DNA from 2 places in the Pseudoalteromonas sp. JB197 genome. Region 2 is predicted to be linked to the other one. Evidence: predicted binding sites of a transcription regulator. Region 2 holds the regulator's gene; the other holds the start of a gene.

Region 1 (12,323 bases), 2.1 Mb from region 2:
CCTCTGTTGGCTGCTCACAAATACGGCGAATGTCTACCATCATATTAAAGCCCAGAGCATAAGGGTTTATACCCGAGTAATATTGGCTATTATAAGGTGGTTGATAAATCACATTAGTGTGGCTTTGTAAAAACTCCATCATAAATGAATCAGTCAATTTTCCTTCGTCATATAAGTGATTCAAAATAGTATAATGCCAAAATGTAGCCCAACCTTCATTCATCACCTGGGTTTGTTTTTGCGGATAAAAATATTGCGATATTTTACGTACAATCCGAATGATTTCACGCTGCCATGACTCTAGCAATGGTGCATTTTTTTCAATAAAGTATAAAATATTTTCTTGTGGCTCTTGTGGAAAATGACGCTCATGCTTTTTAGCTTCTTGTTGTTGAGCTGGAATAGTGCGCCACAACTCGTTTACTTGTGATTGTAGATAGTCTTTTCGTTCTTGCTGGCGCTTTTGTTCTTCAAATAATGAAATACGTTGCGGGCGCTTGTATCTGTCTACGCCGTAATTCATTAGCGCATGACAAGAGTCGAGCAGGGTTTCTACCTCAGTAATACCGTATTTTTCTTCGCAGCGGCTAATGTACTTTTTAGCAAACAGTAGGTAATCGATAATTGAGCCGGCGTCGGTCCAGGTTTTAAATAAGTAATTCCCTTTAAAAAAAGAATTATGCCCATAACAAGCATGCGCCATAACCAGTGCTTGCATTGGCAGGGTGTTTTCTTCCATTAAATAGGCAATACATGGATCGGAGTTAATGACGATTTCGTAGGCTAATCCCATTTGACCGCGTTTATAATTTTGCTCAGTTTGAATAAACTTTTTACCGTATGACCAATGGCTATAGCCTATAGGCATACCAACGCTAGAATAGGCATCCATCATCTGCTCAGCGGTGATCACTTCAATTTGATTAGGGTACGTGTCTAAGCGATAGTGCTGTGCAACACGGGCTATTTCATCACGGTACTGGGCCAATAACTCAAAAGTCCAATCTGGGCCATCACTTATATGTTTATCCTTCATATTTACTACCTCGCTTAGGCTATGCAGCCCCTTGCTGCTGACGACCTTTTTTAAATAGCTCTCTAAAAATAGGGTAAATATCCTCAACGCTTTGAATATGTTGTATGGCAAAATTAGCATGGCTTTGGGTTATGTCTTGATACTCGCGCCATAAACTTTGATGCGCCCGTGTGGTTATTTCTATATAGGCAAAATAGCGCACTGCGTTTAATAATTTATTACGCAAAATTTGTCCACATTGCGGTGTGTCGTCTGCCCAGTTATCACCATCAGACGCTTGCGCGGCATACACATTCCATTGTTCAGAGTTGTAGCGCGCTTTAATTATTTCGTCCATGAGTTTAAGGGCACTCGAAACAATCGTGCCGCCGGTCTCTTGGGAGTAAAAAAACTCTTGTTCGTCAACTTCTTTAGCTTGCGTGTGATGGCGAATATATACCACTTCAATGTCTTTATAGCTGCGTGTTAAAAACTGATATAGCAAAATATAAAAGCGCTTAGCCATGTCTTTTGTGGCCTGATCCATAGAGCCAGACACATCCATAATACAAAATATCACGGCTTTGCTGGTAGGGTGAGGGCGTTTTTCGTAATTACGAAAACGTAAGTCGTAATTATCAATAAAAGGCACTGCCTTAATTTGCTTTTTAATTAGTTCAATTTCACTACTTAACAGCACAATAGCAGCTTCATCAGGATGTGCTTGTGCAAGTAAAATAACTAACTGAGCTTCAAGCTCTGCCAATAAACGCTTTTTACCTGCGCTCATGGCCACGCGCCGTGCTAACGAGCCTTTGAGTGAACGTACAATATCAATATTACTTGGCATACCATCGCTGCAAAAACCAGCGCGATGAGTTTTCATTTGTACTAGTTTGTCGAGCTGATTTTCTTGCAAGTTTGGCAGCTCTAAATCCTCAAACAATAAATCTAAATATTCATCCTTTGAAATCGAAAATACAAATTCGTCTTGGCCTTCTCCCGAGTCGCTCGCTTCACCGCCTCCTGCGCCACCACCTTGCCCACCTTTAGGGCGCTCTATTTTATCGCCAGTAGAGAACTGATCGTTCCCTGGATGTATTTGTTCTCTATTGCCGCCTTTTCCTTGATGAAATGTAGGTTCGCTAATATCGCGTTGCGGAATAGAAATACTCTCTCCCGAACTTGCGTCGGTGACACTGCGTTTATTAATCGCATCAGAAACCGCTTCTTTAATTTGTTTTTTATAGCGCCTAATAAAGCGCTGGCGATTAAGCGTACTTTTATTCTTTGCGTTTAATCGCCTATCTATAAAATGCGCCATTAATTACCTCCTAAACTACCAATATGAAGGTTATTGCGATTTTCTAACCCGTAAATACCATTCAGATAACAACCGCACTTGTTTTTGTGTGTAGCCTTTTTCGACCATACGATTAACAAAGTCTTCGTGTTTTTGCTGATCCTCGGCAGAGGTTTTGGTATTAAACGAAATAACGGGTAGTAAATCTTCGGTATTAGAGAACATTTTTTTCTCGATCACGGTGCGCAATTTTTCGTAGCTGGTCCACAGTGGGTTTTTACCATTATGGTGCGCTCGAGCCCTAAGCACAAAGTTTACTATTTCGTTACGAAAATCTTTTGGATTAGATATACCCGCTGGCTTTTCTATTTTTTCAAGTTCTGCATTAAGGGCATCACGGTCAAATAGTTGGCCAGTATCGGGGTCGCGGTATTCTTGATCTTGAATCCAAAAGTCGGCGTAAATAACATAACGGTCAAAAATATTTTGTCCGTATTCAGAGTACGACTCTAAGTATGCGGTTTGCAGCTCCTTACCAATAAACTCCACATATTGCGGAATTAAATAGCCTTTTAAAAAGCTCAAATAACGCTCTTCGGTATCAGATGCAAACTGCTCACGCTCAATTTGTTGCTCCAATACATAAAATAAATGTACTGGATTCGCAGCAACCTCTAGGGTGTCAAAATTAAATACTCGCGATAAAATTTTAAAAGCAAAACGGGTAGAAAGTCCTGTCATACCTTCATCAACCCCAGCATAGTCTCGATACTCTTGATACGATTTAGCTTTAGGATCAGTGTCTTTTAGGGTTTCGCCGTCATACACTCGCATTTTTGAAAAAAGGCTCGAGTTTTCAGGCTCTTTTAATCGTGATAGCGTTGAAAACTGCGCTAAAATTTTAAGTGTTCCCGGGGCGCATGGCGCGTTGTACAACTCACTGTGTTGAAGTAGCTTATCGTAAATTTTAATTTCTTCGGTAACACGTAAGCAATAAGGAACCTTAACAATATATACCCGGTCTAGGAATGCCTCATTGTTTTTATTGTTTTTAAAAGTTTGCCACTCAGATTCGTTAGAGTGGGCTAGTATCATGCCGTTAAAGGGCAGAGCACTAATACCTTCAGTACCGTTGTAGTTACCCTCTTGGGTGGCTGTTAGCAGAGGATGCAGTACCTTAATAGGCGCTTTAAACATCTCAACAAACTCCATTAAGCCCTGGTTTGCTAAACATAAAGATCCAGAGTAGGCGTAAGCATCGGGATCATTTTGTGCAAAATGTTCTAGTTGGCGAATATCTACTTTACCTACTAATGCCGAAATATCTTGGTTGTTTTCATCCCCAGGCTCAGTTTTGGCAATCCCTATTTGATTTAAAATAGAAGGGTAGCGCTTAACCACTTTAAATTGACTAATGTCGCCGTTAAATTCTTTTAAGCGTTTTCCGGCCCAAGGCGACATAATAGTTTTCAAATAGCGTGGTTTAATGCCGTATTCTTGTTCAAGTAATTTAGCATCTTCAATCGGATCGAATAATGACAGCGGGTGGTCGTTTACAGGGGAGCCTTTAATAGAATAAATGGGTACTTGTTGCATCAAGTATTTCAGTTTTTCGGCAATAGATGATTTACCACCACCAACCGGACCCAATAAATAAAGAATTTGTTTACATTCTTCTAGGCCTTGAGAGGCGTGTTTTAAATAAGAAACAATTTGTTCGATGGCATCTTCCATACCATAAAAATCAGCAAAGGCAGGGTAGCGTGCTACTACACGATTAGAAAATAATCGACTTAAGCGTGCGTCTGTTGCTGTGTCTATCATTTGTGGTTCGCCAATTGCCATTAGTAGGCGCTCAGGGGCACTTGCGTAGGCAGATTTGTCGGTTTTACAAATATCTAAAAACTCAGCAATACTGTACTCTTCTTCTTGTCCAGCTTCGTATCGTGCTTGGTAATGATCAAAAATCGTCATAAAGACCTCCAAAACCCACTTTAAAAATAGCTTAACTTCTTAAAGTCTAGTCACGATTTTGAATTTTTGTGCAATAAAATTAAAAATTTATATTAAAAATTATGATCTTGACTTTTTAATATAAGAGGTACTTGTACAAGGAGATGGTAATTTACCAAGCATAAAAAAAGACGCCGCAGCGTCTTTTTAAATTTAGCTTTTAAGGACTAATTAAGCGAAGTTAGCGTTCGCGAATTCCCAGTTAACTAGCGACCAAAAACCTTTAAGGTAATCTGGACGAACGTTACGATAATCGATGTAGTAAGCGTGTTCCCATAAATCCACAGTTAGGATTGGAGTAACGCCATCATCAGTTAATGGTGTAGCAGCGTTAGAAGTGTTAACTATGTCTAGTGAACCATCAGCTAGTTTAACTAACCAAGTCCAGCTAGAACCAAAGTTATTAACTGCTTTGTCGTTTAATGCTTCTTTAAATGCATCAAAAGAGCCCCATTTAGCATTGATTGCATCAGCAACCGCGCCAGTCGGTGCACCACCGCCATTTGGCGATAAACTGTTCCAGTAGAACGTATGGTTCCAGATTTGTGCAGCGTTGTTAAACACGCCACCGTCTGATGAACATACGATTTCTTCAAGAGATTTGTTTTCAAACTTAGTGCCTGGGATCAAACCATTAAGTTTAACAACATAAGTGTTGTGATGTTTACCATGATGAAATTCAAGAGTTTCTTTTGAAATATGCGGCTCAAGTGCATCAATTGCATATGGTAGTGACGGTAGTTCAAATGCCATTTTTTATCTCCATCTTCTTTTAGTTAATAGTCCATTTAGTAATACGTAATGCCTGTTGGAACAGGCCAGTTATCTATACCAAACGGGAATATAGTGTTACTATAATTGTTGAGTATTCTACTCAAGTTTTAGCAAACAGCAATGCTATTGCTAAAGACTATTTCAATTGCGGCTTTATTTGCCCATTTTAAGTTATAGATCTATGGTCTCACTGAGTTATTTTCAAGGCCTTAGGTATATTAAATTATCGTCATTTTGAGGTTGTAGATGGAAACCATTGATAAAATTAAACAGCAAATTTCAGAAAACCCAATAATCCTTTTCATGAAAGGATCGCCTAAGTTGCCTAACTGTGGTTTTTCTTCACAAGCATCGCAAGCGTTAATGTCATGTGGTGAACCATTTGCATATGTTGATATTTTACTTAATCCAGACATTCGTGCTGAGCTTCCTGCTTATGCAAATTGGCCTACATTCCCACAGTTATGGGTAGATGGCGAATTAGTTGGTGGTTGTGATATTATCATCGAAATGTTTCAGCGTGGTGAATTACAACCATTAATTACTGAAACAGCAGCTAAATATAAAGAAGCTGACGCAGAATAATATCTCGATAAGCACGCTTTTTAAGGTGTATTGATACAAAATTTTGCTAAAACAATAAAACCACTTTTATAGTGGTTTTATTGTTTTTTATTAATCGTTTCTTATCGATAAATTAATCATTAAAAACTTACCAGCCAAACCAAATTAGACGTGCGTAAATGCTGCAACATTAGCTTTTAGACTTAAAAAGTTGAGTAGCTCAGCAATAAAATACCTACTAAAAGCCAACATCAAAGCAGCACATTAAAACGCTTTACTCCACTGTAAGTACTTTATTATTGCTTGAATAAAATACAGTAATACTTAGTCCATAGAAAAATGATCTAATGAGGGTCTGCCTTTTGCTTTTGCGCGTTTTAAACCTAAATAACAGGCTAAATTACATAGCAATTGCAATGTAATTATTACCCCACAAATAATAATAAAATTGTTCAAAGTGGCTGTTGTATTATTCATTATAAAAACCAGCATGACCAATAACTGCCAAATCAATGCTGTATTTAAATAGCGCAATAAAATCTGCTTAAAGTGAGTATGTTTAAAGGTACTCAAAATCAGAAAAACAAGGCTAACGATTAACACTAACCAGCCCGAAGTTAAACAAAAGTAGGCAACTGTATTTTGCATTTTAATCCTTAACTCTTAACCCTACTAACCACATATTAAAATAAACGTATAAAAGTAATATTAAGCGTGTGCCATTATTAGCTCTTTAGCATTTGCTTTTGCTGTTTTACTTATATTATCACCCCCTAATAGGCGTGCTATTTCGTTAACTCTGCCATCTTTGTTTAAAGGCTGCATATGGGTAAAAGTTTCTCCATTTGCTATTTCTTTAGCAACAAAAAACTGTTGATGCGCACTGCTGGCTACTTGCGGTAAATGGGTAACACAAATCACTTGGGTAGACTTACCTAATTGACGCAATAACTTACCAACAGCAGAGGCCGTTGGGCCGGAGATCCCCACATCAACTTCATCAAAAATAAGGGTAGGTGTTGTGACTTTTTGCGCAATAATTACCTGAATAGCTAAACTTATACGCGACAGCTCACCACCCGATGCAACCTTTGCTAATGGTTGTAATGGTTGTCCTGGGTTAGTTGATACTAAAAACGATACATTGTCGTAGCCTAAGCTATTTGGTGCGCGTTCGGTTTCTTGAGTTAGGGCAATTTCAAATATGCCGTTTTCCATTGACAGGTTTGCCATGCTGTTACTAATTAAGCGGTTTAGTGTATTAGCATACTCACGGCGGCTTTGGCTTAGCTGTTCACTAGCATGTTGATAATGGCTAAGTGTGTTTTCAATTTCAGATTCTAACTGCTCTAAGCGAGAGCTGTTATTGCTAATAGACTCGAGTTCTTGACTAATAGCTTGATGAAACTCAACCAATGCCTGTGGTTTAATATGGTGTTTACGCGCTAAATCCATAGCGCCGCTTAATCTGTTTTCTACCTCCACCAAGCGAGCAGGATCTAAATCGGCCTGCTCAGTGTAACTGCGCACTTCTCGGCTAGCTTCTTCTACTTGTACTGCGGCCTCTGCAAGCAATGTAGCTACACTTGCTAATGTTTCGTCATATTGTGCCAGCTCAGAAAACTGTTGCGCGCTGTGTTGCAATAACGAACAAGCATTTTGCTCATCACTTTCGTATAAATGCTGTAACTCACGCTGACACGTTTCTAAAATCGTTTGGCTATTACTTAACTTGTAATGCTCAGCTTCTATTTGTTCAAACTCACCTTCTTGTAGGGCAAACTCGTTAAGTTCTGCTACTTGGTATTCTAATAGTTGTTTTTGCGCAGCTTGCTGCTGCTGTTGTTGTTGTAAGTGTTTAAATTCTTTTTGTAAATTAGTAAATTGCTTATAGCTTTGGCTAACGCCACTGACCAAATTATGATGTCCGGCATAGGCATCTAGTAGCTGCAGTTGATGCTCGGCTTTTAACAAGTGTTGGTGGGCATGTTGGCCATGAATCGAAATTAAATACTGGCCAAGCTCTTTTAGTTGCGCTGCTGTTACAGCGCTGCCATTAATATAGCTTTTGCTGCGGCCATTTTTACACACCACGCGGCGCAATAAACATTCGTTATCGGCGTTACTCAACATATTTTGTTCTAAAAAAGCATGAGCGAGGGGTAAATTACTTAAATCAAATTGCGCGCATACTTCCGCTTTATCTGTGTTTGGGCGCACAGCAGAGGCTTCGGCGCGCTCGCCTAAACATAGCGAAAGGGCATCAATAGCAATCGACTTACCCGCACCCGTTTCACCGGTAATTGCGGTCATGCCGTTTTGCCACTCTGTACTTAAATTACTTACAATTGCGAAATTTTTAATTTCTAAACCAATTAACATACTGTTTATCCATCCAGTCAATTAACTGTTAATTTATACAGTGTTTTGGTTTTTTGCAAATTAAATTTTTATGACTTACGCAATTTCTTCATCTTGAATACTTTTAGAATGGCTATTAATGTCACTTATTTCGTCAGCATTATTAATATTATCAGCGAGTTGTTCTATGTCGTTTGTTTTAAGGTTAATAATAAGGGTGAAATAATATGATAAAAAGTTTGTTTATAAAATACCTACAAGGCAAGTTCCGCAACAAAGTACGGCATGTTGTTGTTTAAGCTTTGAGAAACGTTGCTTTAATAAATTTAATTTATTCGTTCGGCGATATATTTCTTAAAGCACGATACTTAGCAATAAAATTAGTATAAACGACTGCCCCAATTGAGCTTTTGGCGTAATACGTTGTAATAAGAGTAATTTTTAGGATGAATAAGGCGCAGCTTTTTATCGGCTTTTTTAATGACTACCTCATCACCAGGTAAAACGGCGAGTACCACATGGCTGTCGCAGCTAACTTGCAAACTATCGGTGTTCTCAAGGCTTAGTTTTAAGCGTACTTCGTTATCGGCATCAACTACCAGAGGTCGGCTCGATAAAGTATGTGGAAACATAGGCACTAGTGCTATTGCGTTAAGCTCAGGAGTAAGAATAGGGCCGCCCCCCGATAGTGAATAAGCAGTTGAGCCGGTAGGGGTAGATACAATAAGTCCATCAGAGCGCTGAGAAAACACAAAGTCGTTATTTATAAAGGCTTCAAACTCAATCATATGCGCTACTTTGTCGGCATGTAAAACGGCTTCGTTTACAGCCGAGTTTGCACTTTTAAGCTCGTTATGACGATACACTTCTACTTCGAGTAAGAAGCGCTTTTCTTCAACATACTCACCGCTGAGTACCTGCTCTAAACTGGCTTCGAAACCCTCGGGGTTTAAATCGGTTAAAAACCCAAGATTGCCTCGGTTTACACCTATAACGGCTATATTAAAGCGTGCTAATACACGCGCTGCGCCAAGCATATTGCCATCGCCACCTACTACAATGGCTAAATCAGCTTGTTCACCTAAGTCGACCAGTTTAACTAACTTATTTTTTGGTATATCAATAAGTTGGCTTCCTGTGCGTTTTTCTACAATAACTGTAAAACCAAGCGCAAGTAAAAATGTATGCAGGCGCTGCAAGGTTGCCGCCGCATCTGGATGATTTGGTTTACCAATAAGGCCGATAGTGCGAAAAGGAGAATCCATAATAAATACACAGCAAGTTTTAATATTTGTAGAGTAACCTAAAACAGAAGTGTTTGAAAATACAGATCGTTAGCAATACTGCAATGAATTAATCTTGCAGCTCATTAATTTACGTGCCGTGTAGCTAATCACTTGAAATTAAGAAGCTCTGCCCCGATATAAAGCACATGAGACAAGATGCAGTAACCATGAAACTAAACCCACGAGATCAACAAATTTTTGCGGCTGTAATGAGCACGTATTGTAATGGTGAAGGTTTACCTGTGCCATCAACAAAAATTGCCAAGCTAAAAGGTATGGCAGTTTGCTCAGCTACAGTACGTAATGCCATGGCACGTTTAGAGAAAGTGGGCTTGCTCTACTCACCCCACACATCAGCGGGGCGCGTGCCAACAGACTACGGATTTGATTATTGGTTTGAGGAATTTTTTGCACTCGCCGACATAGCTAATTACTGGCAACCTGCGCAAACACAATTAGTTGAATTAGCGCATGGTTTAAGTCAGCGTTATCAGGTGTGTTGTTGTGTTGGTTTGCCACAAGTACGCTCGCAACAAGTATTTAGAGTGGAAGTGCTCGATTTTGATTCCACGGATTGGTTAATCTTATTAATAGACAGAGCAGGGCAAAGTCATAACATTTGTATTAATAAGCCCGATGACGCAAGTGATAGTGTGCGTTATCAGTTTGCCACGTGGTTAAATACGGTATTTAGCCAACAAACCTTAATTGAAGGCTTGTACCGTATGCAGGCAATGGCTAATACTGCGCCGCGTAACTGTCATGATTCACTAAACCAATGGACGCGTGAACTAAGCCAAAAGCTTGGCTCTGATAATAGTATTGTGGTTGGTGAAAACTATTTGTATAAACAAATAGATTGCGAGCAAAGCCTAAACATTGGGGTGTCTTTTTTAAATTTTGTTGAAGACAAGCTAGTATTTAAAAATGGGGTGTCGGTACTTAATACTGAAAACCTACCTTTTTCAGAGTGTAACGAATTGATTGTGATTAGCTTGCCGTACTTTCAAAATCAAGAATATCAGAGTCGTTTTTGTGTAATTTGTCCAAAATCAGCGCCAATCGAAAAAATAATCCAAGAATTTAAATTAATTGAGACATCTAACTCTTGAATCTTTTAATTCAATCCCCATAATTACCGCAGTTGTAAAGAATTGGAGCACATATTTATGTCTGAGCAGAGACAAAACCCAGAACAAGAAGTAGAACTAAACGAAGACCTAGCAAAAATGGAAGCTGATGTTGAAGCCGCTGTACAAGCAGCAGAAGAACACGCAGAGCAAGAGCAAAGCCCTGAAGCCGAAATTGCAATGTTATATGCAGAGCTTGAAGTAGCAAAGCAAACAATAGCAGATCAAAAAGACGGTGTAGTTCGCGCCGCTGCTGATGTTGAAAACATGCGTCGTCGTGCAGCACAAGATGTAGAAAAAGCACATAAATTTGCACTAGAGAAGTTTGCTAACGAATTACTCCCGGTTATTGATAACTTAGAGCGCGCAATTGAGTTTTCTGATAAAGAAAACGAAACGCTAAAACCTGTGCTAGAAGGTATTAGCATGACGGTAAAAAGCTTTAACGATGCTGTTGCAAAATTTGGTGTTGAAATTGTTAACCCACAGGGTGAGCAGTTTAATCCAGAGTTTCATCAAGCTATGTCAATTCAGCCAAGCAACGATGTATCGCCAAATACAGTATTAGCGGTAATGCAAAAAGGCTACACCTTAAACGGACGTTTATTGCGCCCAGCTATGGTTATGGTATCTAAAGCAGCTGACGCTTAAGTTGTTATTAATGATTTAAAAAATGCCTCAATTTGAGGCATTTTTTTTGCTTTTTAAATAGTGAACCAATTGCACTAAAACAGTTAGTATTACAGCACCAAACATCAAGCTTGAAAAAGGCACGGCACTTTTAGCATGTAGTATAGCTAATAGGGGGCCGACCAAAGCACCGCTACCAAAGCGTAACGTACCAATAACTGCGGTTGCTGTGCCTGTATTTGCTTCAAACTTCATTAAAATAAGTGAGTCAGCATTACTGGCTATTATGCCTAAGCTCATCATAAGTGGTGCAATAGCACCAACAATAAAGTAAAGCGACAGCTGCATAACACTAAAAGTAAGTAACGCAGCGCCCGAAAGTAAGCCAAATATTAATCCGTAGTAGAGCATTTTACGAGAGCCAATTCGCGGCACAATACGAGTATTTAAAAAATTCCCAAACATGAGTGCTATAACGTTAAAAGCAAACAAAATGCCAAATAACTGCTCTGATACTTTAAATAAGTCTAAATATACAAACGGTACTGAGGTTAAAAAACAAAAAAATCCAAACGATACAAACATAGAGCTTAAAATGTCGGCACGTGCATCTTTGTTACTCAGTATTATTTTATAACTATTAAAAAATAATGGCAGCCCTTTAAGGTCATTTTTAAAAATAGGAATGTCGATTAAATACACATGCACAAAAGCTAAAATAATAAAGCTGTAGGCCGCTAAAATTAAAAAGATGGTAGACCAAACAGAAAACCCTAAAATAAGCGAACCAATTGAAGGTGCAAGTAATGGCGCTACCATCATAATCATCGATACATAAGACATACCTTTAGCGGTGTTTTTTTGGTAAATATGCCTAATTATCCCAGGAACTACCACGGTTGCCGCTGCACCGGTAAATGCCTGTACGGTACGCAAGACCCAAAATGCATATATATCGGTAGTAAAGGCAAGTGCTAATGACGTTATACCAAATAAAGTTAAGCCAATTTTAGCCAATTTACGGCGACCAATTTGATCGGCAATAGGGCCAAAAAATAACATCCCTAATGCATAGCCCGCTAAATAAATACTTAACGATATTTGTACGTTAGGCATACTGGTTTGTAAGTCGCCCGCAATAACTAACATTGCCGGTAAATACATATCAATAGCTAAAGGCGTAATTGCCACAATACTAGCTAGTAAAGGCAATAAAATACGGGTGTTAAAAGACGAAGCCGATGCAG
Region 2 (12,323 bases):
TCTTGAGCAGTTACATAATGATATTGCTGCGGCTGATAGCACACTGCGTGGCAGTTTACTGTTAACCACGGTTAGTGGCTTTATGGATGTGCTTGGCGATGTGTGCGAGCAATTTCAGGCGCTACATCCACAAGTGCAGCTTGAGATGATTTTAGAGCAAAAGCGTTTACGGCTCGATCACGGTCAGGCGCACATTGCCGTACGGGCAGGGCCAAGGCCCGATGAAGGCGACTATATTGCACAGCATTTGGCTCAGCTTAACTCGGGTTTATATGCTAATCAGCGATATATTAATAAATATGGTATGCCTAAATCGCTGAGTGATTTACAGCAACATAACTTTATTTCTGGCGTGGCGGGCTTTAATGCGCGGGTGCCGTATTTTGAATGGGTAGATCAGCATATTGCAGCGCCGCAAATAAAACTGCGTGTGTCAGAAACCTCAGAAGCTACGCGTGCTGTAATTAAAGGCTTAGGAATTGGTGGGTTACAGCACAATGTTGCGGCTCAATACGCTAATTTAGTACCCATTTTATCTAATGAATTAATCTGGTGTACTGATATATGGCTAGTAACGCATCATTTGGTGCATCGTACCGCAAAGGTACAGGCGTTTAGCCAATTGTTAAAAACCTATTTTCAAACCAATAAAGCAAGCTAATGTGGCATTATAAAAACTTAGGAGATGCTATGTTTGCAGATGCAGAGCTGGCTAAAATAAAACAGCTAGCAATGGCTACCAACGCACCACTTTACGTTAAATATTACGCAAAAAGTGGACTGCATTGTGAAGTGTTACTGTATTTTTCGCCGCACTATCAATCGCTTGCTGCTCTGCTGGGGGCTACTTGCTGTAAAGCCCCTAACTTAGATGAACTGACGGTTTTATAGCTATTTTATAGCGACTTTTTGACTGAAATACCTAAGCGTTTAGCCAAGCGAACTAAGTTTGCACGGTCTACTTTTAAGGTGCGTGCTGCACTTGCCCAGTTATAATTATGTTGCTCAAGCTGCTGACTAATTAAATGATGGGTAAAGGTATCGGTTGCTTGCTTAAGTGATAAATTTTGCTCTGCTATGTTAGTGCTACTGCCAGTGGTGGTGTTTGTGGTACTAGCAGGTAATGATAACTGTGTTGTATTACTCGCACTAAGGTTTAGCTCACAGTGCTCGGGCTTTATGGTAATAATGGCTTGTTGCCATTGGCTTTGTTTGGCCTTTAGTGCTGCGCGGCTAATTACATGTTCTAGCTCCCGTACGTTACCCGGCCACTGATATTGGGTTAACAATAATTGTGCATCGACACTTAACTTAAGTTGTTTTATTGCTAATTTTCGTGCGGTTTGCTCAACAAAAAAGCCAGCTAATAAAACCACATCGTTTTCACGCTGGCGTAACGGCGCTACCGTTAGCGGGTAGACACTTAATCTATGGTATAAATCGGCTCTAAAGCGTCCTTCGGCTACTTCTTTTTTTAAATTACGATTAGTAGCAGCAATAACCCGCACATCAACATATTTCACTTCGTCTTCGCCTACTGTTTGTATTTCGCCACTTTGTAATACCCGTAGCAATTTACTTTGTAGTACCAGTGGTAGCTCGCCTATTTCGTCTAAAAATAAAGTACCACCGTGCGCTAGCTGAAACTTACCTTGGCGCGCATGATCCGCCCCAGTAAAAGCGCCTTTAGCATGGCCAAAAAACTCACTTTCGGCGAGATTTTCAGCAAGCGAAGCACAGTTTAAATGAATAAGTGGCTGCTCACTGCGTTTCGAGTGTAAATGAATATTACGTGCAACCAGCTCTTTGCCTACGCCGGTTTCGCCTAAAATTAACACACTAAAATTAGAGGCGGCGACAAGTTTTATATCATTTTTAAGTGCTTGTATTGCTGAGCTTTGACCAATAATTTCGCCGCCATCACGGGTGAGTGCTTCGCGGTTAAGCTCTTGCACTAAGGCGCTAGAATGCTGTGCATGTAATTTGTAATGAGCCAGCTGTAATGCCGTTTTAAAATGTGCGCTGCATAGCGTTTGTAAGGTGCTAAGCGTTTGCGCACTAATAGCGTTAAAGGCATTGGCATTTAGGCTGTCAAACGTAATCACACCTAATAACTGTTGTTGATAAAATAAGGGTAAACCTAAGCAAGCATGTACCGGAATGTCGCCAGTTTTTGCTAGTAGTAAGCCGTCGTACGGATCGGGCAATGGACAGTCATGGGCAAATTGCAGTGGTTGCTGAGTATTACAAATAGCTTCTAAGCGCGGATGCTCACTAAGCTTAAAACGCCGCCCTAGGCTATCTGGCATTAAGCCTTTAATTGCAAGTGGCTTGAGCTGCTCACCTTGTAGCTCAAGCAGTGCGCTGGCATCACTGGCAATCACTGTTTCAAGGACAGTAAGTAATTGCTCAAAACAGTTTTTATCTAATGTGCTTTGAGCCAGCTTTACCGCTACGGCAGTGAAGTTAACTGCGCTGTTCATGTCAAAATGACTCTTATATGTTTTTTTGGTTTGATTTATGGTAGGTCATAAAGACATAAAAAGCAAAGGTGGATAAGTTAGTTCATTGAAATATATATGTTTATTTTATTGGCACGATAAGTGTAATAGGTAGTTAAGTGCATTAGTTGTTGAGGCCGTTATGAACACCTTGGTTATACATAATCCAAGCTACAAAATTGAGACAGCTTGTTTACTGAAAAAACTACTGCTAGTGGCAAACTCATTATTAGCAGCTAGTTGTGCATTACTAATAACCAGTATTTTAATTAGCTACCCTTTTGCCGATTACTTTTCTATACCGGTGCAAATTTCGGCACATATTAGCACTATTGTTATTGCTGCTATTTTAAAAATTAGCTATGTGCTGCGTTGTATCGCACTGCATGGCATGGGGAAGGAAGTTCGTTAATGCGACCTATTAATTTATCTCAGCCGGTACCGGCTAATATTCGCTTTTACCAAATAACGCAGTGGCCAGTATGGATGCTGCCATTTAGACCCTATTTTTTAGCCGCAGGCTTGTTGGCTTTTAGTTCAATAGGCTACTGGTTATTAATTTTAACGGGTAGTGCAACTTGGCAGTTAACAATCCCCGCTACATTATGGCATGCCCATGAAATGTTATTTGGTTTTGCAGGTGTTGTTGCAGTGGGTTTTTTACTTACCGCCGCGCAAACTTGGACTGGAGTACCTAGCATTAGTGGCAAAAAGTTAATGCTATTAACGCTGTTATGGCTTGGGGCGCGAGGCGCATTTTTTGTGTCTTTGCCTGCTTTTGCACAATTTAATTTATATGCGGTGTTAGTGTTACAGCTCGCATGGTGGCTAGGTGTTATTGCAGCATTAGCTAATATGTTATTAACCGCTAAAAGCAAAAATAACTATCAATTTTTAGTGTTATTAGCGGCGCTGTGTACGTTAAATATTGTTTACTTGGCCCTGCTGATTGAACAAAACATGCAGTTTGCGCTCGCCATTGTTGATACAGCAGTATTACTGATGACCTTATTAATTGGCATAGTAGCAGGGCGTGTATTGCCATTTTTTACCAGTAAAGGCCTTGGTTTAACAGCGCAGGTACGTACAGCTAACGTTGACTCAGTATTACTGTATATGAGCGTTTTTAGTATTGCGGTGTTTTTTCTTAGTCAGTTATTTTTTAATCAGCTAAACCCAGGCTGGGCACTTGCTGTTGTTGCTGTGCTGCATTTAATTCGTAGTTTTTATTGGTGGGATAAAAACGTACTTAAAGTTCCTTTGTTATGGTCTTTGCATTTTTCGTACTTGGCACTAGGTGTAGGTTTAATGCTGGTAGCCGTGAGTTTTTACAGCAGTGTTATTTTATTTAAAGATGCATTACACCTCATTACCATAAGTACCATAGGGATGATGATTTTAGCCATGATGACACGCGTATCTCATGGGCATACCGGGCGCTCTTTGACTATTCCACATTATATGGCGGTTGCTTTTGCTTTAGTGTTAGTGGCTGGGATTACTCGTTCTTTACTGCCTTTTGTTATTGGGCCACACCTAGCTTGGCAGCTAAGTGCTGGGCTGTGGCTAATTGCCTTTTTATTATTTTTAATTCACTGCACACCTATTTTAACACAGCGTCGTGTTGATGGGCGTCGTGGTTAACCTATACCTATTTTATTAATTGGGTATTATTCACACGTAGGAAAACCTAGATGTTATCTGATAAAACTATTGAAATTGTTAAAAGTACTGTTCCTTTATTAGCAGAGGCAGGTACGGTTGTTACTGATCATTTTTACAAGCGTTTATTTAGTCATAATCCTGAGCTTAAAAATATTTTTAATATGAGCAACCAAGATACCGGCCGTCAACAATTTGCATTATTTAACGCATTGGCTGCTTATGCACAAAACATTGATAATTTAGAGGTGTTAAAAGCGGCACTTGGACGTATTAACCATAAACATACTAGTTTAAATATTTTGCCGGAGCACTACCCAATTGTTGGTGCACATTTAATTGGCACGCTGAAAGAGCTTATTCCTGAGCAGTTCACGCCAGATGTTGAATATGCTTGGCGTGAAGCGTATGGCGTACTTGCTGATATTTGTATAACTGAGGAAGCTGCTTTATACGAGCACAGCAAAAATAACTTAGGCGGTTGGGCAGGCACACGTCAGTTTGCAATAACTAATAAGCAGGCAGAGTCAGAGCTGGTAACTAGCTTTACGCTTACGCCAGTTGATGGCGATGCAGTAATTGCCCATAAACCGGGTCAATATTTAGGTATTAAAGTTAAGCCAGAGGCTAGTGAATATGAAGAGATCCGCCAGTATTCTATTTCGCAAAAAAGTAATGGTAAAAACTACCGTATTAGCGTTAAAAAAGAGTTATTACCAAACCCTGGCATGGTGTCTAACCATTTACACTCACTAGAGCAAGGCGCAATAGTAGAGCTATATCCGCCTGCAGGGGATTTCTTTTTACGAAATAACACCAGCCCTGCTGTGCTTATTTCAGCGGGTGTTGGGCAAACGCCAATGGTAGCAATGTTAGAGACGCTATTAAGCGATACTTCTAATCAAAATATTATGTATTTGCATGCTTGCGAAAATACTCAGCAGCACTCATTTGCTAATTATTTAAATGAACTAAGCACTGTTTACCCGCGCTTACAAACCATGACTTGGTTTAATCAAGGCGATGCAGGAGCTGATTTTACCGGTTTTATGGATTTACACGCAGTACAAGCGCAATTGCCACTGAGCAACGGCGACTTTTACTTGTGTGGACCCGCTAATTTTATGGCCTTTGTGAAAAAACAACTGTTAGAATTAGGCGTTAATAACGGACACATTCATTACGAAATTTTTGGTCCGCATCAAGACCTGTAATGCTTATAAAATAAAACTAAATTAAAAAAGCGCGCTATTGGAAATTACTTCAACCAATAGCGCGCTTTTTTGTGCAGTTAAATATTAAACTGGCTCCTAATACCTTTAAATTAAAGCTTTTTGGTATTGGTTTGCGCGGCATACGCTTGTTGTTGCCAAGCATTAAATAACTGCTGTTGTTTATTTGATATTTTTAAGCCGTAAGTTTTTTGCATATAGGCATAGGCGTCGGCTATTTGTTTACGGGCATAAAAAGGAGGCTCTATTACTCGTTGTTTAAAGTTAACTTTAACTTCACAGCGACCGTATTGGGTGGCGCTTTCACTAAGCATTCCAAATCGATAATTAGAACGATCTGCGTTAATTTCACCAATAGCAGGAGCTAAGTTGTTTATATCGGCTTCCATCTTTCTAAACTTAGCACTTACTTTACGGCAGTTTTTACGCCCGCCATCTTGCCAGCATTGTAATTGGTGGCCAAACTCCCAGGCAGGCACAATATGCTCCCATTCTATGCGTAAAGCGCGTGCATTTACGTTACCTGAGCGGGTATGTGTATTGCGTGGCACATAGCCACAGTTAGTGGGGTCGGGAACTAGTTTTTTACCCTGTTTTTTTATATCGCAGCCACAGTAAATACTTTTAGCATTACTAGGGAGGGTTTTAATTAGGTGTCTTTTAGCGGTTGAAAACCGAGTGAATTCTTCAGCCGATAGCGAAAAGCATACAAAAAAAGCCAACAAGGCTAAAATAAATCGAGTCATATCCATCACATACGTGAACTACAGGAGCGGCTAGTTTAATGACTTGAAGCTAAAAGATAAAGTTTACTTAAAGCCATATTTACCGTTCTTTAGTATTTAACCTTAGCTCTGGTTAAGAGATTTACTAACGTATTGAATCATAGTTATATTTAGTTTTATTATCCGGAGCTCAGGTTATCTACTTTAAATTGTTGTTTAAATAAACAAAAGTTGTTACTTAAAGAGTATGATGAAAGCTCATAAGTTTGTGATTTGGATTGCGAATGAAATTTGTAGATTATTATGCCGTGCTTGGAGTATCGCCCGATGCAGACGATAAAGCGGTTAAGGTAGCTTATAAAAAGCTAGCTAGAAAATATCATCCAGATGTAAGTAAAGAACCTCAAGCCGAGGAAAAGTTTAAAGAGATAGGTGAAGCTTACGAAGTTATTCACAACAAAGAAGAGCGCGCTAAATACGATGTGTTACGTCGTAATCAACAAAACCGTGCTCAGCAGCAAGCAAATTATGGCGGTAGCTATGGCTCGTCACAAAACCACTATCAGCAAGGTGATCCCCAAGCCGAACAGGAGTTTTCTGATTTTGTAAATTCAATGTTTGGCGGCGCAGGTGGGTTTAACCATGGCGGGCAGGGCAGAACTGGTGGCGCTCGTGCGCAAAAAGGACAAGATGTGGAAATTGAATTCCCGGTATTTCTTGAAGAAACGTTAGTCGATACCGTTAAACCAATTGAGTTTATGCTGCCGCAGCGAGACAGTAGTGGCCGTGTATCTGAAGTTAAAAAATCGCTTAAAGTTAAAATTCCTGCAGGCTCGGTTAATGGTGAACGCATTCGCTTAAAAGGCCAAGGTGGATTAGGTTCGGCAAATGGCCCTAATGGCGATTTGTATTTGCAAATTCGCTTAGTGCCTCATCCATTATTTGACGTTGAGGGGCATAACCTAAACATAGTGGTACCTCTTGCACCATGGGAAGCTGCTTTGGGCACTAAAATAAATTTACCTACATTAGCCGGAAAAATCCAACTAACTATTCCAGCTAATAGTCAATCGGGTCAACGTTTACGCATTAAAGGTAAAGGGTTAATTAGTAAAAAAGCCAAAGGTGACTTATTTGCTGTGATTAAAATTGTTAATCCAGCATTGAGTGATGATGTTAGCAAAAAGCTTTGGCAAGAGCTGGCCGAAAAAGCCCATTTTGACCCCCGTAGCAATTGGAGCAAGTCATAATGAAAATTATCGAGGCACCACAAGGCAATTTACTCACTAGCCAAGAATTGTGTGTGAGTAGTGATATTAGCGAAGCCATATTATATGAATTGGTTGAGCACAGCATTGCTATTCCTATTGAGGGCGAGCGCGTTACAGAATGGCAATTTACGATATCAACAGTGATCTTAGTTAAAAAGGCTGCGCGTATTCAGCATGACTTATCGTTAGATTGGTCTGCTATTGCTTTGGTTTTACAATTATTGGATGAACGGGATGAGTTGATTGCTGAAAACCAAATGTTAAAGCAGCACTTAAGTCGATTTAAACATTTAGAATAAAAAATAGTGGTTAAATTTTAAATGCGAGTAGCTAGCTATTTTTATTGATCTAGCTCAGCACTTTTATAATAGTGAGCTTTTGGTGCTTAAATATTTTTTATTCGTGAAATAAGAGTAAGTAAAGCGTCAATAAATGCGTAAAAATAGCCGACTATTCAGATAAAAAAGGTGAATATTGCAGAGTTGATTTGGTATAAGCGTAAAACTGCGTTAAAGTTTACAGCGAACTAATTAGAGGATAAACAGTAGACAATGTCGGAAATTCAATTTTTAAATGTAGACCTAGAGCTTGAGTCAAAGCAAGATATTAGCGTGCTTGTAGCTGACCTAAAAAAAATCGCCACTATTTTACATTATGATAAAGACGAATACCGTCAGTTAGCGCGTATAGAAGTAACAGGCGAAATATCTTCACCGGATAAAGCAATTAACCACTTATGTGAGTTAGTAGAGTCATGCTCGCGGGCTGCACTTAAGCAATGGTTGAGTTGTTCGCGCCGTACCTTTGATATTGGTTTTGAATCGGGCACTTCGCCAAAGTGTTTTAACCAAGCGCTGCACGCCGATACATTATTACGTATATCGGCAATTGGTGCAGGCATGGAAATTACTATTTACCCGCTAGAAAAATAGCCTTAGCCTTTGCGCTCTACAACAGCTGCGGTCATTTTTGATACGCAGCAAAGCTCGCCGCGACTATTCGTTATTTTTATTTCCCATACTGAGCTACGCTTGCCAATATGAAACGCTTTTGCGGTGGCGGTTAAGGTGCCATTACGCGAGGCTTTTAAATGGCTGGCACTGATCTCTTGCCCTACACAATAAAATTTAGTGAAGTCGACCACAAAATTAGCCGCGTAGCTGGCAACACTTTCGGCTAAAACCACGTTTGCTCCGCCATGCACCATGCCTATAGGGTTATGGTGCGCAGGAATTGCTGGCATAGTGGCAACTAAGTAATCATCACCAATTTCAGTTATTTCAATCCCCATGGTTTTCATCAGTGTACCTTGGCCATTTATGCCTTGGTCTAACTGCTTACAAAACGCTAAAGTAATAGGTTGATGCCAAATACTCATTGTTACTCCTTTAAAGGTTGAAAACGATAACCGATAATACGATTTTTCATGGCGATATGATAGCCAAATTAGTGCAGCTACTGCATGGTAATACAGTGCTACTTTTTGCTTTCTACATAGTGCTTAATTTCATCGAGGTCTTTTTTTAGCATTTTACGCATCGAACTTTTAAGAAAAAACCCTATCACTGCAGAGAGCATTTTTACCCAAATAGACTCAGAGCTATCAGAAAAAGTCATGGTTAAACAGGTGCTAGGTTCGGCGGCGGTAAGTGACAGCATATTGGCACTGTTTTCGATGTCAGTTATTGCCGCCCATACTTTACGTTTAGGACCGTTAATTATTACCGCTACAGTGATATTCATAACACTCTCCGTTAATTCACATTGATGAAGTTAAGGCCCATTACAAAAACGATAGCTAACTAATTTTTAATAACAGCAACAACTTAGTAGTTATGTAATTAATGTAACGTAAAACTAACACTATCGTGATCTGCGTAATTTTATCTGTAATTTACTTGGTAATTTTAAGCTTAGACCAATGCCACCTTTGGCAGCAAAGGCGAGGAGTAATTTAAATTTGCGATTTTCAGATAACTGTATATACTCACAGTTAAATGTACTGTATGGAAAACCAGTTGTATGCGACCATTAACTAACCGCCAAGCGCAAATACTCGAACTTATTAAAGTGTTTATTAAAGACACTGGTATGCCTCCTACACGCGCAGAAATTGCACAAACATTAGGCTTTAAAAGTGCTAATGCAGCAGAAGAGCATTTAAAAGCGCTGGCTAAAAAAGGCGCTATTAAAATGAAACCAGGCGCTAGCCGTGGTATTCAACTTATTGAAGAAGATGAACCAGAACAACTTGGTTTACCGTTAATAGGCCGTGTAGCTGCCGGCGAACCTATTTTGGCGCAACAACATGTTGAGAGCCATTGTAAAATTGACCCGTTAATGTTTAAACCCGCTGCCGATTTTTTATTGCGTGTAAATGGTATGAGTATGCGAGATATTGGTATTATGGATGGTGATTTACTGGCTGTTCATCGCACTCAAGTTGCCGAAAATGGCCAAGTTATTGTTGCCCGCGTTGATGACGATGTAACGGTAAAACGCTTAGAAAAAGCAGGCAAAAAAGTATTATTGCATGCTGAAAATAAAGAATTTTCGTCGATAGAAGTGGATCTTGAAAAGGAATCTTTTAATATTGAAGGCTTAGCTGTTGGGGTTATTCGTAATGCTGACTGGATGTGACAATTAAGCTGTTATAGCTATGTAAAATATCGGCATAATTTAATAGCTCAGATAATTAATGCGCACTTTTTAGTGCGCTTTTTTTTGCTTTTTTTTGTGAAAATTCCGCTGCAATGAAAAAATTATATTAAGTTTATGTTTTTTATCATTTAAGTATTTAATACTCGTTATCGCTGTCTTTTTATTTGTAACCCTTGCTGTTGCTCACTTCCTGCTTAGAACAAAATTAAATAAATCCCATATTTACGCTAATCCCCTAATATTATTTGATTGTTTTTCAAACTAAAACTTGCTAGTTGTTCAATTATTAACTAATTGTTAATAGGCTGGACTAACAATAACTCACAGCTTTAGTTTTGAGAAAATATATTTATATATCCGGCAGCAATACAAAAATAAAAAATAACAAATTGGCATTTAAAGCTTATGTCTTTTTGTTTTGCACTCGCAACAGTATTAAAGGAGCTGTCACATGGGTAAATTGAGCTCTACCTTGTGGCTTATATTGTTTGTTTTTCCGCAGTTAGCATTGGCAAATAGCCAATATAATATGCGCAAAGGCGTAACCGATATAAGTAATAATGTTTATCAACTACACATGACCATATTTTTAATATGCTGTGTAATAGGCGTGATTGTATTTGCCGTTATGTTTTGGGCACTTATTCATCATCGTAAATCTAAAGGAGCAGTTGCTGCTCAATTTCACGAAAGTACCAAAGTAGAAATACTCTGGACAGCAATTCCATTTGTTATTTTAATAGCAATGGCAGTCCCCGCAACTAAAACATTAATAGCGATGGAAGATGCCAGTAAAGCGGATATCACTATTAAAGTAACTGGTTCACAATGGAAATGGCATTACAAATATATGGGGGAAGATGTTGAGTTTTACTCAATACTTGCCACACCGCAAAATGAAATTGCTAACCTAGCCGATAAAAACCCCAACTATTTACTTGAGGTAGATAAGCCTCTGGTATTACCGATCAATAAAAAAGTACGCTTTTTAATGACCTCCGACGATGTTATTCATTCTTGGTGGGTGCCCGATTTTGCTATTAAAAAAGATGCAAACCCGGGGTTTATTAACGAAACGTGGACCAACATAAACGAAGTCGGTATTTATCGCGGTCAGTGTGCTGAGCTATGCGGTAAAGATCATGGCTTTATGCCAGTGGTAGTAGAGGCTAAGTCAGAGGCCGATTTTAAAGTTTGGCTAGCAGATGCTAAACAAGCAAAGCAAAAAGCAGCAGCAGCAGATGCTGCATTACTTGACCAAACACTCCCTAAAGAAGAATTAATGACTTTGGGTGAGCAAGTGTATATGGCCAATTGTGCTGCATGTCATCAGCCCACAGGGTTAGGTTTGCCAGGCGTTTTTCCTGCACTTAAAGGCAGCCCGATAGTGCTTGGCGATATAAAAGACCACATTGATATTGTTATTCACGGAAGCCCCGGCACAGCCATGCAAGCCTTTGCTAAACAGCTCTCTATAAAGCAATTAGCAGCGGTAATTACTTATAAGCGTAATGCATGGGGTAATGATACCGGTGATGTAATTCAACCAAGTGAAATACAGGCAGCACTTGATGCCGATGGGGAGGCGAACTAATGAGTAGCATAGTAGAACAACCTGACATTAATGAAGCTCACCACGCTCATCATCCTGCTAAAGGCTTTAAGCGTTGGTTATATACCACAAATCATAAAGATATAGGTAGCTTGTACTTAATTTTTTCGCTAACTATGTTTTTTATTGGTGGTGCTATGGCTATGGTGATCCGCGCTGAGTTATTTCAGCCAGGATTGCAATTAGTCGATCCTCACTTTTTTAATCAAATGACCACGGTTCATGGGTTGATTATGGTATTTGGTGCCGTTATGCCGGCCTTTACTGGCTTAGCTAACTGGATGGTGCCATTAATGATTGGCGCGCCTGATATGGCCTTACCCCGAATGAATAACTGGAGTTTTTGGATTTTACCATTCGCGTTTTTAATTTTATTATCATCGCTATTAATGCCCGGTGGCGGTCCTGCGTTTGGTTGGACTTTTTATGCGCCGCTGTCCACAACCTACAGTAATGACAATACCGCCATGTTTGTATTTGCTGTGCATATTATGGGTATTAGCTCCATTATGGGGGCAATTAATGTAATTGTAACCATAGTTAACTTGCGTGCCCCAGGCATGACTTGGATGAAGGTCCCTATGTTTGTATGGACTTGGCTGATAACGGCATTTTTATTAATTGCGGTTATGCCGGTACTCGCAGGTGCAGTGACCATG

Evidence for each region. Region 2 encodes LexA, which represses DNA repair genes until DNA is damaged. Its sites were predicted from a motif close to TACTGTATNNNNATACAGTA; they were not measured.
Region 1: recN (DNA repair protein RecN) is a predicted target of LexA. The motif match lies at 8,075-8,094, and genes of this name have one in related genera.

What each region holds. Positions count from the first base shown of each region.
Region 1 is NZ_NRGZ01000001.1:976,934-989,256, forward strand. It holds gene CIK86_RS04710 (SpoVR family protein) at 1-1,036, opposite strand, end outside; gene CIK86_RS04715 (YeaH/YhbH family protein) at 1,056-2,339, opposite strand; gene CIK86_RS04720 (PrkA family serine protein kinase) at 2,370-4,292, opposite strand; gene CIK86_RS04725 (Fe-Mn family superoxide dismutase) at 4,503-5,084, opposite strand; gene CIK86_RS04730 (Grx4 family monothiol glutaredoxin) at 5,352-5,690, shown strand; gene recN (DNA repair protein RecN) at 6,378-8,051, opposite strand; gene nadK (NAD(+) kinase) at 8,411-9,295, opposite strand; gene CIK86_RS04750 (HrcA family transcriptional regulator) at 9,463-10,428, shown strand; gene grpE (nucleotide exchange factor GrpE) at 10,486-11,097, shown strand; gene CIK86_RS04760 (Bcr/CflA family efflux MFS transporter) at 11,125-12,323, opposite strand, start outside.
Region 2 is NZ_NRGZ01000001.1:3,079,982-3,092,304, forward strand. It holds gene CIK86_RS14370 (LysR family transcriptional regulator) at 1-661, shown strand, start outside; gene CIK86_RS14375 (hypothetical protein) at 661-891, shown strand; gene norR (nitric oxide reductase transcriptional regulator NorR) at 897-2,483, opposite strand; gene CIK86_RS14385 (hypothetical protein) at 2,644-2,913, shown strand; gene CIK86_RS14390 (NnrS family protein) at 2,913-4,145, shown strand; gene hmpA (NO-inducible flavohemoprotein) at 4,196-5,377, shown strand; gene CIK86_RS14400 (endonuclease) at 5,488-6,147, opposite strand; gene CIK86_RS14405 (DnaJ C-terminal domain-containing protein) at 6,405-7,370, shown strand; gene CIK86_RS14410 (chaperone modulator CbpM) at 7,370-7,690, shown strand; gene CIK86_RS14415 (hypothetical protein) at 7,943-8,323, shown strand; gene CIK86_RS14420 (hotdog fold thioesterase) at 8,326-8,769, opposite strand; gene CIK86_RS14425 (hypothetical protein) at 8,868-9,134, opposite strand; gene lexA (transcriptional repressor LexA) at 9,414-10,031, shown strand; gene coxB (cytochrome c oxidase subunit II) at 10,504-11,646, shown strand; gene ctaD (cytochrome c oxidase subunit I) at 11,646-12,323, shown strand, end outside.